2 regions of the Devosia sp. MC1541 genome follow, and region 2 is predicted to be linked to the other one. Evidence: riboswitches for the same ligand, from Rfam matches in the RefSeq annotation. Region 2 holds a riboswitch; the other holds the start of a gene.
The links. A riboswitch is a leader RNA that binds a small molecule or an ion and turns the genes downstream of it on or off. The one in region 2 is predicted to bind cobalamin.

Region 1: another riboswitch for cobalamin. It lies ahead of HKD40_RS12155 (TonB-dependent receptor); the one in region 2 lies ahead of HKD40_RS13235 (putative oxygenase MesX).

The regions. Positions count from the first base shown of each region.
Region 1 covers NZ_JABBDZ010000011.1:2,746-10,688, reverse strand. The annotation lists gene HKD40_RS12190 (ABC transporter permease) at 1-454, shown strand, start outside; gene HKD40_RS12185 (ABC transporter permease) at 451-1,452, shown strand; gene HKD40_RS12180 (carbohydrate kinase family protein) at 1,455-2,366, shown strand; gene HKD40_RS12175 (TetR/AcrR family transcriptional regulator) at 2,438-3,034, opposite strand; gene HKD40_RS12170 (RidA family protein) at 3,170-3,562, shown strand; gene HKD40_RS12165 (Zn-dependent hydrolase) at 3,623-4,849, opposite strand; gene HKD40_RS12160 (cold-shock protein) at 5,262-5,477, shown strand; cobalamin riboswitch at 5,615-5,804, shown strand; gene HKD40_RS12155 (TonB-dependent receptor) at 5,841-7,754, shown strand.
Region 2 covers NZ_JABBDZ010000013.1:21,614-29,556, reverse strand. The annotation lists gene HKD40_RS13240 (sigma-54 dependent transcriptional regulator) at 1-768, shown strand, start outside; cobalamin riboswitch at 896-1,110, shown strand; gene HKD40_RS13235 (putative oxygenase MesX) at 1,353-2,339, shown strand; gene HKD40_RS13230 (methionine synthase) at 2,363-3,391, shown strand; gene HKD40_RS13225 (flavin reductase) at 3,551-4,051, shown strand; gene ugpC (sn-glycerol-3-phosphate ABC transporter ATP-binding protein UgpC) at 4,421-5,497, opposite strand; gene HKD40_RS13215 (carbohydrate ABC transporter permease) at 5,502-6,329, opposite strand; gene HKD40_RS13210 (sugar ABC transporter permease) at 6,326-7,216, opposite strand; gene HKD40_RS13205 (extracellular solute-binding protein) at 7,273-7,943, opposite strand, start outside.

The DNA.
Region 1 (7,943 bases), on a different contig from region 2:
GATCATGCGTCGGACCAAAACCGGCTTCGAGATCAACCTGATCGGCGAAAACCCGCGCTTTGCGAAATATGCTGGCGTGCCGGTGCGCTGGGCCACTGCACTCTCCATGGGCATCGGCGGCATTTTTGCAGGTCTCGCGGGTTTCCACACGGCCAACGGCCTTCTTAAAAACCTGCCGATGGATTTGGCCCCCGGCATTGGTTTTGAGGGCATGGTTGTGGCGCTTCTGGCTCGCAATAATCCCTTGGCGGTGCCGCTGGTGGCGCTGCTCTACGCCTATCTACGTGTGGGCGCTCAGATCATGGAACGCTCGACTGACGTGACCCGTGAAATGGTCATGATCATTCAGGCCTTCATCATCATCTTCGTTGTTGCTGAACGCTTTGGCCCTGCCCTTTTCGCCAAGCTGTTCCAGCGCAAGGCTAAGTCTTCTACCACCGAGGTCAGCGCATGACTTTCGAACTCGCCGCATGGGGTGTCACCTTCGGCACCTTGCTCGCCGCCGTCCTGCGCGCAGCTGCCCCGATCATTTTGGCTGCCATGGGCGGCCTGATTTCCGACCTGGCGGGCTCCACCAATGTCGCGCTTGAAGGCATTATGCTGATTGCGGCCTTCTTTGGCGCAATCGCTTCGGGTTATGCCGCCATCTGGTTCCCCGGCTCGCCGATCTGGTTCTACGCCCTCTTTGGCCTCGTGTGTGGCGTTGGCGCAGGCGTTCTCGTGTCCGGCCTTTTGGCCGTGTTCCATCTTGAGTTGGGCGCCGACATCATCGTTGCAGGCATCGGCGTCAACATTCTGGCCGCTGGCCTGACCGTCTTCCTGCTGTTTAGCCTCACGGGTGACAAGGGTTCGACAGCGCAGCTCACGACCTTTATGCTGCCTAATATCTCCATGCCTTTCCTTGAAGGCGTGCCTTGGCTCGATCCGATCTTTAACGGCGATGGTGGCAACGGCCACAATATGATCGTCTACATCGCCCTGATCGCCGCGCCGTTGTTGGCCATCCTGCTCTACCGCACACGCTTTGGACTGCGCCTGCGTGCTGTCGGCGAAAACCGCGAAGCCGCCCTCGCCTCGGGCATTTCGGTCCGCAAAATCCAGTATTCGGCTCTTCTGCTCTCCGGCCTTCTGGCTTCCCTTGGTGGCGTCTTCCTATCGATGGGCTACCTCAACCTGTTCCAAGCAGACATGACCGGCGGTCGCGGTTTCCTTGCCCTTGCGGCAGTGTTCCTCGGCGCTCGTAATCCTTGGGGCACGCTGGTTGCCGCGCTTGTCTTTGGCGCATCGACCGTCTTTGCGGCACGCCTCGGCGCGTTTGACGTTCCCTCGCAGATCATCTTCATGATCCCGCCAACCCTCACCCTGATTGCCCTCGTTGGGTTCAACATTCGTCAGGAGCGCGTCGCCCGCCGGAAGATCAAGCAAGCCGCAACGCAGTTGAAGGCCGCTTAAGCATGGCAAGCCCGCGCGCCATCGATCTGCTCGCTTACGGCGATCCAAACGCCGACCATATCTATCTCGCCGACCGGGTCCCTCTGGCCGACGAGAAGCTCTTGGGTCGCAAGCTCGGCGTATTTGGGGGCGGCACAGCGGCAAACGTTGCTTGCGCCGCAGCCCGCCTCGGCCTCAAGACTGCCGCGTTCGGACGTGTCGGCGCCGATGCTGACGGCACCATGCTGCTCGCAGAGAATGCCAAACTCGGCATCTCCAACGACTATATGACGGTCTCGGACGACCCAACCGCCTCCGCAATGATCATCGTCAACGCTGAAGGCGAAAAGGCTTTGGTCTACGCGCCCATGCCGGGCGTTGCCTTCGATGAGGCCAGCCTCACCAAAGCCGTCCAGCAGTCCCGCGTTGTCTATGCGATGCCCTATGACATCGAAGAGTTCACCGCGATTTCTCGGCTCGCCCGCGCCGATGGCTGCCTTGTCGCTATCGATATTGAAGCCGCTGTTGCACCCAATCGCGAACGCCTCGAAGCGCTCCTAAAACTGTCCGACATCGTCTTCATGAATGAGCCCGGTTTTCTGGCAACCTCCGCCGAACCCCTCACGCCAGACGCTGTCGAAAAGCTCCTCGATTTCGGCCCGCAGCTGATCACCGTCACCCGCGCCGCCGAAGGCGCAATTTCGGTATCCCGCGACCAAGCTCTCACCCAGTCCAGCTTCCCAACCAGCTTGGTTGACGCCACCGGCGCAGGCGATTGCTTCAACGGCGCATTCCTCGCGGCTCATCTCGCCGGCGCATCTCTGGCTGAAACCTTGCGCTTTGCCTGTGCCGCCGCCGCGATCAGCGTCTCTGCTGTCGGCGCCCGCACCGCCCTGCCGGACATCGCGCAAGTGCAAGCCAAGCTCTCGGCCTAGTTTACAGCGCTACTCAAACACCGCCCCGATCCCTCCCCCTTAGTCAGGCGCAGGTTCGGTGGCGGCACATATCACTGCGCTAAAAATCCCCTCATCAGATGCCGGAAGGCGTCTCGCGCTTTCGGCAGGGTCATATCGGGATCGGAACTTGCCGCCACCCAAAGCGCCGCATTGAGAGCTGCGCCGTTCATCAAACGCGCCGCCGCTTCAATATCCATCCGCTTGACCACGCCCTCTTCCATTAACGTCACCAAGATCGAACGCGTACCAACGAGGCAAGCGCTCTGGCTTTCCCACTGTGACGGGTCGCCCAAAACCGCCGGGCCATCGAGCAGCACAATTCGGCGGATTTCCGGGTCCGTGGCCAGCTCCATATAGGCAATGCCTTCGGCAACCAATTGCTCCCAAAGATTGGCAGGATTGCTCGCGCGAACGGCATCGTGGGCACGCGCCGCCATTTCTGTGTCGACTGCATTGACGACTGCAGCCAACAACCCGCGTTTGTCGCCAAAATTATGATAGAGCGCGCCCCGCGTTAGCCCCACATCAGCCGTCAGCGTATCCATCGACGCGTCAGCATAGCCGTGCTCGGCAAAGGCCTTGCGCCCCGCCGCCAGCAACTTGGCGCGTGTCTCTACCATCATTTCAGCGCGGGTTTTGCGGGCCATTTCAAATACCAACTCACATACACTGCGTATGCCAGTTGACATACGGCGCGTATCTGTATCTATTCACATACGCGCCGTATATCACATCGAGGCGCGCCGTCCCATAGCGGACGACCAACACATGCGAGAATTCTTATGCCCACAAGCACACCGGTTTTCCCGGCGAACCGTCACGCCCTTTATGAGGCGCACCGCTACTCCGCTGCCACGCGCTCGGGCGATTTACTCTTTGTCTCCGGCCAAGTTGGCGGTCGCGAAGATGGCACGCCAGAGCCTGTATTTGCTGATCAAGTTCGACGTGCTTACCAAAATCTTCAGGCGGTTCTCGCCGCAGCTGGAGCGGGTCTGGAAGACATCATCGACGTAACGACATTCCACACCGACCCAGAAAATCAGGTCGGTGATATCATGGCCGTCCGCGCGGAATTTTTCCCAGAAGCGCCCTATCCAAATTGGACAGCGGTCGGCGTGAACTGGCTCTCTGGTTTTGACTTCGAAATCAAAGTCATCGCCCGCATTCCGTCCTAACCCTGAACGACCTACAGGCACCGCCCCAATGCTACGACCGTACTAAGGAGTGGCGACGCCTTAACGCGTCACCAATTCCTCAACGACCCCGAGCAATACCGCGGCCCCCTTAGCCAATTCTTCTTCAGAAGAATGCTCAAGGGGATTGTGGCTGATGCCGCCAAGGCTCGGCACAAAGATCATGGTGGCGGGACAAACCGCCGCCATCATCTGCGCATCATGCCCCGCTCCGGAGGGCAGACGCAGATGGGAATAACCAAGATCCACGGCAGTCTCTTCCACGCAATCGATAAGATCTGGTGCAAAATCAACCGGCTCGCTGGTTCCCAACACCGCCATGTGTGTGCCCAGCGCAGTCTCTTCAGAGATCGCCGCCAACTCAGCTGCCATCGCCTCACGCGCCATGCGCAAAAGCTCCGACTTCGAGCTCCGGCAATCTACAGTCATAACAGCGCGCGAGGGAATGACATTAATGGCGCCCGGCTCAAGTGAGAATGTCCCCACCGTCGCCACCAATTCGGGCGTATGTGCCCGCGCCAGTTCATCAACAAAGCGCATAAACCGCGCTGCGCCCTGCCCCGCATCGCGCCGCAACCGCATAGGCGTTGTCCCGGCATGATTGGCAACACCATCAAAACTTACGCGGATCGAAAAGGCCCCGTTCACACCGGTCACAACGCCAATGTCGCGCTTATCAGCCTCCAACACCGGCCCTTGCTCTATGTGCAGTTCCACATAGGCAGCAGGCGTTGGGAAACTATCCGTGCCGACATAGCCGATGCGCAGGAGCTCTTCTCCAACAGTAACGCCATCCCGATCCGCCGTTGCGTAGGCGGCCTCGAGCGACAAAACGCCGGTAAAAACCCGTGCACCAAACAGCGAAGGCGTAAACCGCACACCCTCTTCATTGGTAAAAGCAACCAGCGCGAGCGGCCGATTGATCGCCACCCCCTCGGCTTTGATTGTTTCCAACACGCCCAGCCCGGCCAAAACGCCGTAGCAACCGTCGTACATGCCCGCGTTGATCACGCTGTCGATATGCGACCCGATCAAAATCGGCGATTCGTCCGACCCACTCGGATTGTAGACAATGAAAAGATTGCCGATCGCGTCGCAACGCGTCTCAAAACCCGACTCGCGCGCCCACTTCAAAAGCAGATCGCGCCCTTGCCGATCCGCGTCAGAGCACGCCAAACGCGCCAGAACACCACGCTCGTCGCGCCCAACCTCACCCAAACGGGTTAGGCGCGACATCAGGATTCGCGTGTCCACACGGGAAGAATTCATTTGGGCTTTGTCACTCAAAACGGGGATCAATAAGCGCTAACTCTAGCACAGCGTCCCGCTTTCCCGGCCATTTCACCAATCGACAGCGCTATTCCGCTGGGGAAATTTCGCTAGATACATCAGCGGCTCAAGATCGCATTCAGGCCGAGAACAGGCGCTTTAAGCCTCGGGAAAAGCGAATTCATACAGGGCGTTAGTAGCGTCAGTGAGAATTTCTTCTGTTTCGCCTTGTTGTGACCATGAAATTCAGGCATAAAGTGCTCATACGTTTTCAGCCTAAGTCGGCTGCCTTTCTGCCGGTTCTACCGGTCCTTGGCTTTCTGATGCACCTTGCAAACGTGTTAGGCTCCCAGGCATGTCGCTTTGGAGTATTGCTCGTTTAGCTTCGGCTCCGAGCTTTAAGGAAATAAAAATGGCTTCCATCACCGGTACCGTCAAGTTCTTCAACGCCACTAAGGGTTTTGGTTTCATCACCCCCGACAACGGCGGCAAGGACCACTTCGTACACATTTCTGCTGTTCAGCGCTCGGGCGTTGATGGCCTGTACGAAAACGACAAGGTCACCTACGAAGTCGAAACCGGCCGTGACGGTCGTGAATCGGCAATCAACCTGTCGCTGCAGTCGTAATTCGACGCTACGATCAGAATACGAAAGGTCGCCTTTGGCGGCCTTTTTTTTACGCCTGCAGAGTGCTTTGCAAGGCCCGCGCGGATCGCCGCAGCAACTTCCTCCTCGCCCACATTGACACCCCTCCCCCGGAAACGCATTGATAGGCGGTCCACGGTCCCCGCGAGGGGATAATAGGGAATCCGGTAAAGGCGTGACCTTAGTCCGGAGCTGCCCCCGCAACTGTAAGCGGCGACGTGCGCTACTCATGCCACTGGCGAAAGCTGGGAAGGCGAGCGCTCGGTTGACCCGCAAGCCAGGAGACCTGCCATGGAACTGATATCCACTGGGTGCTGATCGGGCGGATCGGCAAGAGGACTTGCCATGGCGACGCTTCGTCAGTTTCCAATCTCCCCACTGTCACGAGCACTGCTGGCCACTGTCGCCAGCGCTTGCATTGTCAGCGCCACCCCCGCGCTTGCTCAGCATGCCGTGCTCGGCACCATCATTATTCAGGCCGACCGCTCGCCCATGCAGCGCGAACAGATGGGCCGCTCCCTCACCGTCATCGACGCCAAGCAGCTTGAAATCAGCAAGGCCCCCTATATCGCCGACGTACTGCGCCAAGTGCCCGGTCTGGCCGTATCGAGCAGCGGCTCGGTTGGCTCCTTGTCTCAAGTCCGCATTCGCGGCGGCGAAGCCAACCACACCCTCGTCATGATCGACGGCGTCGTTGCCAATTCGGCATCCGATGGCGACTTCGACTTTGGCCGCCTGCAAATCGCCGAGGTCGAGCGCATTGAAGTTCTGCGCGGCCCGCAGGGCGCATTTTGGGGCAGCAATGCCATTTCGGGCGTCATCAATATCGTCACCAAACCCGGCATTCGCAGCGGGTTACGCACCACGCTCGGCACCGAATTTGGCAGTGACGGCACCAAGATGGGCTCGGCCCTGCTACAATATGGTCAGGACAATTTCACGTGGTCCGGCAGTGTTACCAGCCGCCAGACCGACGGCTTTAACATCTCCAGCATTGGCGATGAAAAAGACGGTGCGCAGCATTTTGATGCCAATTTCAAATTCCGCGCTGACATTTCTCCGTCCGTCACCCTCGACGGCAATCTTCGCTATGCCAACACCCTCGCCGAAGGCGACAATGAGGTTAGCTTTGGCGTATTGAACGACAGCGGTGACACAACCAGAACGAGCGAGCTTCTCGGCTCGCTCGGCGGCCGCTGGACGAATGAGGACGCGAGCTGGTTCCAAACCGCGCGCTTCAGCGCAAATCAGGTTGACCAGCTGTTTCAGGGCGGCGCATGGGGCGACTCCGACGCGACAACGCGCCGTTACAAGGGCAGCTATCAGCTCGGCCATCGCTTCTATACGCCGGACCTTCTCAATGCCGAACACACCATCACTGGCGGCTACGACCTGACCCAAGAGACCTACAAGTCTTCCTACGACGCCGACATGTTCACGCGCTCGAGCCATGCTTTCACCGGGGAGTATCGCGGACGTTTCGCGAACCAGTTCTATCTTACCGCTGCCCTGCGCCACGACCTCAATGATCGATTTGAGGATTTTACCAGCTACAGCCTTAGCTCTGCCTGGCAAATCCCCGAGGCTGGAACGCGTCTTCACGCCTCCCTTGGCACGGGCTCTTCTAACCCCTCATTCTACGAGCAGTTCTACGGCGGCAGCAGCACGTTCACACCGAACCCAAATCTGCGTCCAGAGCAGAGCTTTGCGTGGGACATTGGCGTTGAGCAGTCGCTCTTCGGTGGCCAACTGATTGTCGATGCGACCTACTTCAATCAAAGACTAGAAGATCTGATCAAAACGGCCAGCTCCTCCGGGACATCGACCGTCATAAATCTTCCCGGTATCAGCACACGCCAAGGGCTGGAACTGACCGGCACGCTCGATTTCCTCAATGGCTTTGTCGCCTCCGCCAGCTACACCTATACGCACGCCCGAACAGCTGATGGTGAAGTCGAAGTTCGTCGTCCGGCCCACGTCGGCGTCGTCAACCTGCGATACACGCTCGAAGACATCCCCCTAACTTTGCACACCAGTGCAAGCTTTGTCGGCGAAGCCAAAGACAGCGATTGGTCAAACGGCGGACTCGCCACAATCCCCGCCTTCACGGACCTCAGCGCAGGCCTCAACTACAAGGTCAATGAGAACGTCGAAGTCTATGGCCGCGTGACGAACATTCTCAACACGGCCAATCAAACCGTTTACGGGTTCAACTCTCCCGGCCGCACCTTCTACGTCGGCGCTAAGGCCAGCTTCTAATCAATCAAGCTCGGTGACAAGCGATGCGTGTTACCGAGCATCATCTCGAAACGTGTAACGTACCAGCAAACGCCTCTTACTGCGAAATAATAACCGTATAATATCGCCATTTCGGCGATTGCGACGTTACTAGAATCTTCAACATTTCAAGGTAACATCCGTAAATCTCCATAATCATCACGAAAATTG
Region 2 (7,943 bases):
TGGAGCCGCAGATCGGTCAACGAATTCGTGCCCATTAACTGCGGCGCACTGCCTGAGAGCGTGATCGAGAGCGAGCTTTTTGGCCACGAGATCGGCGCTTTTACCGGCGCTGCCAAGCAACGTATTGGCCGGCTCGAACACTCATCTGGCGGCACGCTTTTCCTCGACGAACTCGAAAGCATGCCTCTGGCGACACAAGTGAAGTTTCTGCGCGTTTTAGAGGTGCGCCGGATCAGCCCGCTTGGCACCAATAAAATCCGCGACCTCGATTTGCGCGTCGTCGCGGCATCGAAAGTGGACTTGGCTGAAGCCTCGCGACGCGGTGAGTTCCGCGAAGACCTGTTCTATCGCCTCAATGTGGTGAGCGTTTCCATTCCCCCACTGCGTGAACGCAGAGACGACATTCCGCTGCTCTTTACGCACTTCCTCAATCGGGCGGCGAAGCGGTTCAAGGTTGAAGCCCCGGAGGTCGACAGCGTGCTCTACGATTTCCTGATGATGCACGACTGGCCGGGCAATGTGCGCGAATTGGGCCATTTCGCTGAGCGGTTTGTGCTCGGTCTAGAAGAAGATCAACCGGCTCAGCCTGAAGCCGCCGCCCGGCTGCCCCTGCCCGAGCGTTTGGCGCGAACCGAAGCCGAGATCTTACGCCAAACCATCAAGATGCACTCAGGCGATGTGGCTGCCTGTCTGGCCGATCTCGGTATCCCGCGAAAGACCTTTTACGACAAGCTCAAGCGCCACGGCATTACCCGCGCCGACGTGTGAGACTTAGCCACGACGTCACCGTCCAGCGAAGGAAGCGTCTGCTCTCGCTCAAGAACGTTTCGCACAGCATCAAGACTTAAAGATATAAAGATATCTTTATATGGCTTGACGTTCGAACGAATGTGATCGATAGTACTCAGGCCTAGGTTCTTCAGCCGTTCGCTGTAACGTGTTGAAGCTAAGAGGGAAGTTGGTGCCTCGTTTCGACGAGAAAGCCAATGCTGCCCCCGCAACTGTAAGTGGCGAGCTGACATCCAAAGTGTCACTGGGGTTATCCCTGGGAAGACGGATGGAGGCTTTGACCCACGAGCCAGGAGACCTGCCTGTGGCGAGATAACGTTCACGGGCGGGGTGTCCCAGTGTGCCGTAGCAATGGTCGCTGCGCGGCCAGCCTTGCTATGCGTTCGCGATGCCTTGCCCCCACACTTGGGGCAAACCTGTCCCAAACAGAATTAACCGCCGCCATCCGTGGCGCAGCTTTGCTTCCGTTCCCGCTGTGGGCACGGGCGTGAGGCGGCACCGGTAACGGCCCACGACGGCTTTTGCAAAGCCAGCGCAACAGACAGTTTGGGGCAGATAAGACGATGACCAAAACCATAGAGTTCTCAATCCGCAGCATTGATTTTGACGAAAACTATGTCCCTGCCGACAATACCCGCCTGACGACCAATTTCGCCAATCTGGCACGCGGGGAAACGCGCCAGCAAAATCTGCGCAACGCGCTGAGCATGATCAACAACCGCTTCAACAGCCTAATCCATTGGGACAATGAGAGTGGTGACCGATACGCTGTCCGGCTCAAGATCATTTCCATCGATCTCAACATAGCCGACCAGAGCACCAAGACGGCGTTTCCGCTGATCGAAATGCTCCAAACTGAAATCCACGACACGCTCACCGATGCCCTTATCCCGGGCGTGACCGGCAACAGCCTCTCGTCCTATGTGCGCGACTATGATTTCAGCGTGGTGTTGGCGGCGCATAAGGCCAGCGGCGTAGGCACGAGCGTGCCCGTCGACTTTGGCGACCTGCACGGCGATCTCTTCAAGAGCCTGCTGAACTCAGACGTCTACAAGGCGCACTTCCGTAAACCACCCGTGATTTGCATCAGCGCATCGAGCAGCAAAATCTATGAGCAGACCGGGAATGCGCATCCCGTGCTTGGCGTTGAATATCGTCAAAACGACTTTTCGCTCACCGACAGCTATTTCCTCAAGACCGGCCTCAAGTCGCGCTTCTTCATGCCGCCCAACAGTTCAGCGCCGTTCGCCTTCTACTTCACCGGCGATCTGGCGAATGATTACTCCAACCTCGAACTGGCCAGCACGATTGCCACGATGGAGACCTTCCAGCGCATCTATCGCCCGGAAATCTACAACGCCAATTCAGTCGCCGGTCGTCGCTATCAGCCGAGTTTGAACCATCAGGATTATTCGCTGACCCAAGTGGTCTACGACCGCGAAGAACGCAGCCGACTGGGCGTTGACCAAGGCAAGTTTGCCAAAGAGCAGCTCATCGAGCCCCACCAGCACGCCCTCAGCCATTGGGCGCGCGAAAACGCACATCGCTAAGCCCCAGAAATCGGGACATTCACATGACAAAACTCCTCCCCACCTCGACCGCCGGCAGCTTGCCGAAACCTTCGTGGCTGGCGCAGCCAGAAACCCTTTGGTCGCCTTGGAAACTGGAAGGCGCAGGCCTTTTGGAAGGCAAGCAAGACGCTCTGCGGGTGTCGCTGCATGAGCAGCGGCTGGCCGGCCTAGACATTGTTGGCGATGGCGAACAGACCCGCCAGCATTTCGTCACCACTTTCATCGAACACCTTTCGGGCGTTGATTTTGAGAAGCGGGAAACAGTCCGCATTCGCAATCGCTACGACGCCAGTGTCCCCACGGTGGTGAGCGCTGTCAGCCGCGACAAGCCTGTGTTCGTGGAAGACGCCAAATTCTTGCGCCAGCAAACCAAGCAGAAGATCAAATGGGCCCTGCCCGGCCCGATGACCATCATCGATACGCTCTATGACGCCCACTATAAGAGCCGCGAAAAACTCGCCTGGGAGTTTGCGAAAATCCTCAATGAGGAAGCAAGAGAGTTGGAAGCGGCTGGCGTGGACATCATCCAGTTCGACGAGCCAGCGTTCAATGTCTTCTTCGATGAGGTCAATGAATGGGGTGTCGCCGCGCTCGAACGCGCCATTGAAGGGCTCAAGTGCAAGACTGCCGTTCACATCTGCTATGGCTATGGCATCAAGGCCAATACAGATTGGAAAAAGACGCTGGGCCAAGAATGGCGTCAGTATGAGCAGGTGTTCCCAAAGCTGCAGAAGTCAAACATCGATATGGTCTCGCTGGAGTGCCAGAACTCGCACGTGCCGATGGACCTGATCGAGCTTTTGCGCGGCAAAGATGTGATGGTGGGCGCTATCGATGTGGCAAGCACCACAATCGAAACGCCTGAAGAGGTCGCCGACACCCTTCGCAAGGCTTTGCAGTTTGTCGACGCTGACAAGCTTTACCCCTGCACCAATTGCGGCCTCGCGCCACTGTCGCGCGACGTTGCTCGCGGCAAGCTCAGCGCCCTCAGCGCGGGCGCAGCCATCGTTCGCTCAGAGCTCACATCGTAAAACGCTCAGCCTTCGCGTGGCGGCCCACCGCCGCCACGTCCTTGCCGCAGATATCGTCGCGCTGTTTCCAGAACTAGCCCGCCAAATTTCTGTAGACTTAGCGACCCCGCGCGACGACCGCGCGGCGATCGCTGGCCCCCTTTTCACTAAGAGACTGCCATGGGCACGATAGACCTTCGCTCCACCATCGTCGACAAAACCACGTTCCGCAACGGCATGGCACGCCTGGGGTCCGCCGTGAACGTCGTCACCACCGTGTTTGAAGGACAAGACTACGGCTTCACCGCTTCAGCCGTGTGCAGCGTCAGCGATACGCCAGCAACACTGCTGGTGTGCATCAACCGGGCGAGTTCGTGCTTCAAGGCGTTCGAAAATGTCGGCCAATTTTGCGTCAACACCCTATCGCCGGGACAGGAAGATTTCTCGCGTCGTTTCGGTGGCGGCACGCCAATGAGCGAAAGGTTCGCGACTGGCGACTGGCACCGCGGACAGAGTGGAGCGCCGATTTTGGCCAATGCGGCAGTAAGCTTTGAATGCGAATTGGCAAGTTACGTCGACGAAGCAACGCACCGTATCCTATTTGGCCGCGTCATTTCCGTGCGAGAAAATGAGCAGATGGGCACCCTACTCTATTGCAACAGGGAATATCTAAACGGGTGAGGTATGGCGGAGGCATCTAGGCATGGGAGCTGACCAGTTCCCATTATTGGAACCCCCGTTGATGTCGTTTTCTCTGAGGTGGCGTGCACCCGAGAATGGCCCATCCGCCAAGGGCTTTTCCGGGGGTGTGCGCTCAGTAGTGGTCGGATGGCTGTGTCCAGGCTCCGATCGGCATCGAGCCACTTTCGGTCGAGTTTTCTTAGTCAAACTGGCGGAAGCGTTTCACCCCGAAGGCATTAGCCCGGCGATGGTCCTCGACCTGCTTCAAAATGAACGCGATCTGCGCCTCCGCCCATGCAACGTCACGCGTCAACTGATAAGGACATCAGCCAGTGTAGGTCTTGGGGTCGTGATTGGGGAGTAAACTGGTTAGTCGAGCCCCAATCCTTGATCATCGAAAAACCGTACGCTTTCAGCATCCACGTCGAGAGCAAGGCTTTCGCCGCGCTGTAGCGGCCGATCGCCGTCGAGAACGGCAAGCCATGCACTTCCGGTGGGAAGTTCTAAGTTCACCACCGTCTCATTGCCTAACCGCTCCACCAACCCGATCCGACCAACGATCGCACCGGACTGCGCCTGTTTCAGATCGTGTGGCCTAATCCCAAGGGTGAGCTTGTCGCCCGGCTTTAGTCCAACCGTCTCGCGACGAACGGTCAATCGAACGAGATCTTGCCCGCTCACGGTGACACTCGCCCCATCAACTTTTTCAACCGTGACAGGTGTGAAGTTCATCTTTGGCGACCCGATGAATCCAGCCACGAATAGGTTCGCTGGCTTTTTGTACAGCTCGATCGGTGAGCCAACCTGCTGAACAACGCCCCCATCAAGAACAACGATTTTGTCGGCCAAGGTCATCGCCTCAACCTGATCGTGGGTGACGTAAATCATTGTCGCACCAAGATCCTTGTGCAACTTGGCCAACTCCATGCGCATGTCGACCCGCAGCGCAGCATCGAGATTGCTGAGAGGCTCATCGAACAGAAACACTTCTGGCTGACGCACGATCGCCCGGCCTATCGCGACGCGCTGTCGTTGACCACCTGATAGCTGGCTGGGCTTCCGATCGAGCAGATGCTCCATTTGCAGAATGCGGGCCGTTTCACGGATCTTCTTGTCACGTATATCTTTCGGCACACCTGCGAGCTTCAGACCAAAGCCAACATTGTTGTAGACCGTCATGTGCGGATAGAGCGCGTAGGATTGGAATACCATGGCGATACCACGGTCGCGTGGTTCGACGTCGTTGACGACACGATCGCCAATGGCAAGCTCGCCGCCGGTGATTTCCTCTAAGCCCGCGATCATGCGCAGAAGCGTAGATTTCCCGCAGCCGGACGGACCTACAAAGACGACGAACTCACCATGTTCAATGTCCAAATCCACGCCCTTGATAACTTCAAGACCACCATAGCTTTTGCGCAGTTGTGTGAGTTTCAAACTGGACATGGCGTTATCCTTTAACGGCGCCTGCGGTCATCCCGGCAACGATCTGACGATTGAAGAACAAGAAGACCAGAAGGGGTGGAATGGTGATCAGCAGAATATTCGTGAAGAGCAGGTTGAAAGCCGTGTTGAACTGGCTTTGGAAATTGTAGAGGGTCAGCTGCACCGTCGCATTTCCATTGCCCGGCAGGTAGTAAAGCGGGTTGGTGAAGTCGTTGAAGATGCCAACGGACTGCACCACAATATTGGTGACGGTAACGGGCCAGAGCAGCGGCAGGATCACCCGGAAGAACACGTCTAACGGGCGGGCGCCGTCGATGATCGCAGCCTCATCCAGATCGCGAGGGATGGTCGAAACAAAGGCTCGATAGAGCATGATCGAAAACGGCAGATTGTAGGCCACTTCAATCAGGATCATGCCGTGAAGCGTGCCGAAGAGTTTTAGCCCTTGCAGCAACCAAATCGTTGGGACGACTGCGGGTGGGATCATCAACCCAGCAAGAATGAGAAACTCAACGAGGCCGTTCCAACGCGATTTGCGGCGGGCCAAGACGTAACCGACCATAGCCGCGAAAACGACGAGGAGCGTCACGCTCAACACGGTGATGATGGATGAATTGATGAAGGCGGTGATCATCATCCAATTGCGCGTTTTCACCACTTCCATGACATTGTCGAACAAGTGGAAGCCATTGGGCCAAGAGAAGTCGCGCAGCGCGGATTGTTTGCGATCCTTCATTGCCATCAGAATGATAAAAACAAAGGGGATGACAAAAACCACGAAAGTGGCAGCGATAGCGGCTATGCCGCCGATGAGTGGGGCGCGCGATTTCATTCGTGTCCCTGCTTACGATTGAGGAACATGGTGAGCGGCACGACCAGAACGGCGATCAGGATAAAGAGGACCACATTGCCCGCCGTCGAAAGGCCGTAGAAACCGGCTTGGTATTGCTTGTAAATGACTGAGGCGATGGTATCGGAGGCAAAGCCCGGACCGCCTTTGGTCATCGCCCAGATGAGGTCGAAGGTTCTCAATCCGCTGATAAAGCTCAGGGTAATGACCGTCACTGTGGCCGGACGGGATAGCGGCAAAGTCACGTAAAAGAAGTTTTGCAGCTTCGTGCCGCCGTCGATCCGAGCGGCCTCATAGTAGTCGCGCGGAATGGCAACGAGACCTGCGATAAAAATGACCGTGGCAAGACCCACGCCTTTCCAGACATCAACGAGTGCGACGGAGAACAGGGCAAGCTTAGGGTCGACAAGCCAACCTGGGCCTTTAACGCCAAACACGGCCAGGGCCTGATTTATCATGCCCGTTGTTGGGTGCATGAGAACAGTAAAGGTGATGCCAACGCCGACGGTCGACACCAACACCGGGAAGAAGACAATTGAGCGGAGATAGCCACGGGCCACGATCTGGCTGGTCAGTAGGACTGCCAGAAGCATGCCGATGACCACCTTCGAGCCGGAGGTAATGACGGCGTAGACGACCGTGTTGACCAGCCCCTGAACGAGAAAAGGCTCTCTAAAAAACTGGGCGAAATTGTCGAGACCGATGAAGGTGGCATCAAACAAAGTCCAACGTGTCAGGCTGAAATAGAGCGACGCAAAAGTGGGGGCAAGAAAGAAGATCGTATAAATAATAGCAGCAGGCAGCAGGAACCATGCGGGATAAGCCGCCTGCTTTCTGTGCTTGCGCGTGTGCGGTTGAGCGAAAGCCATGCCACCCTCAGCAGAAGAGTGTTCCGGGAGCGACGCCCCCGGAACAGACCTATGGATTACCAGCCAGCGAGGCCGAGCTGGAGCGCCTGCTTACGGACGTCTTCGTCGTAGAGCGCGGCACCATCGGCGGCATTGCGAATGCCCGAACCCACTTCAACCGTGATCTGCTCAAGCGCAGGACCTTTGACCGGCGAGAGGAACTCGAGCGCCGGAGCGTTCTGGCCACCTTCTTGGTAGTAGGGCAGCATGTCAGCGACCGCGGGCGGCACGTCAGCCGGGAGTTCACAGCCGGCAACCATGTATGGGCCAGTTGCGCCGATGGCATCATTGCGCACCGAGCAGCCCTCTGGGCTCACAACGAAAGCAAGGAACGCTTTAGCCAGTTCAGGATTTGCGGCGTTCTTCGAGATGTAGATAGAATCCGGCATCCAGGTGGTCAGACCATTGCTGTCCGCGCTATCACCGGGCTGCGCAAAGAAGCCAACGTCGTTGATATGTTCCGGAACAGTTTCCGCAATAGCACCGATGGCAAAGGTCAGCATTGGGTAATGCGCGCCTTCGCCCGTGGCAATCATGCGAACACCGTCAGTATAGGTGGCGGCACCAAAATCGGCGTTGAGATAGCCAGCTTCATAAACTTCTTGCAGTTTTTCAAAGCCACGCGTCGCTGCGGGACTTGTTGCAAACTTGGCCTTGTTCGCAGTGTAGTTATCCGCAAAGTCCGGTT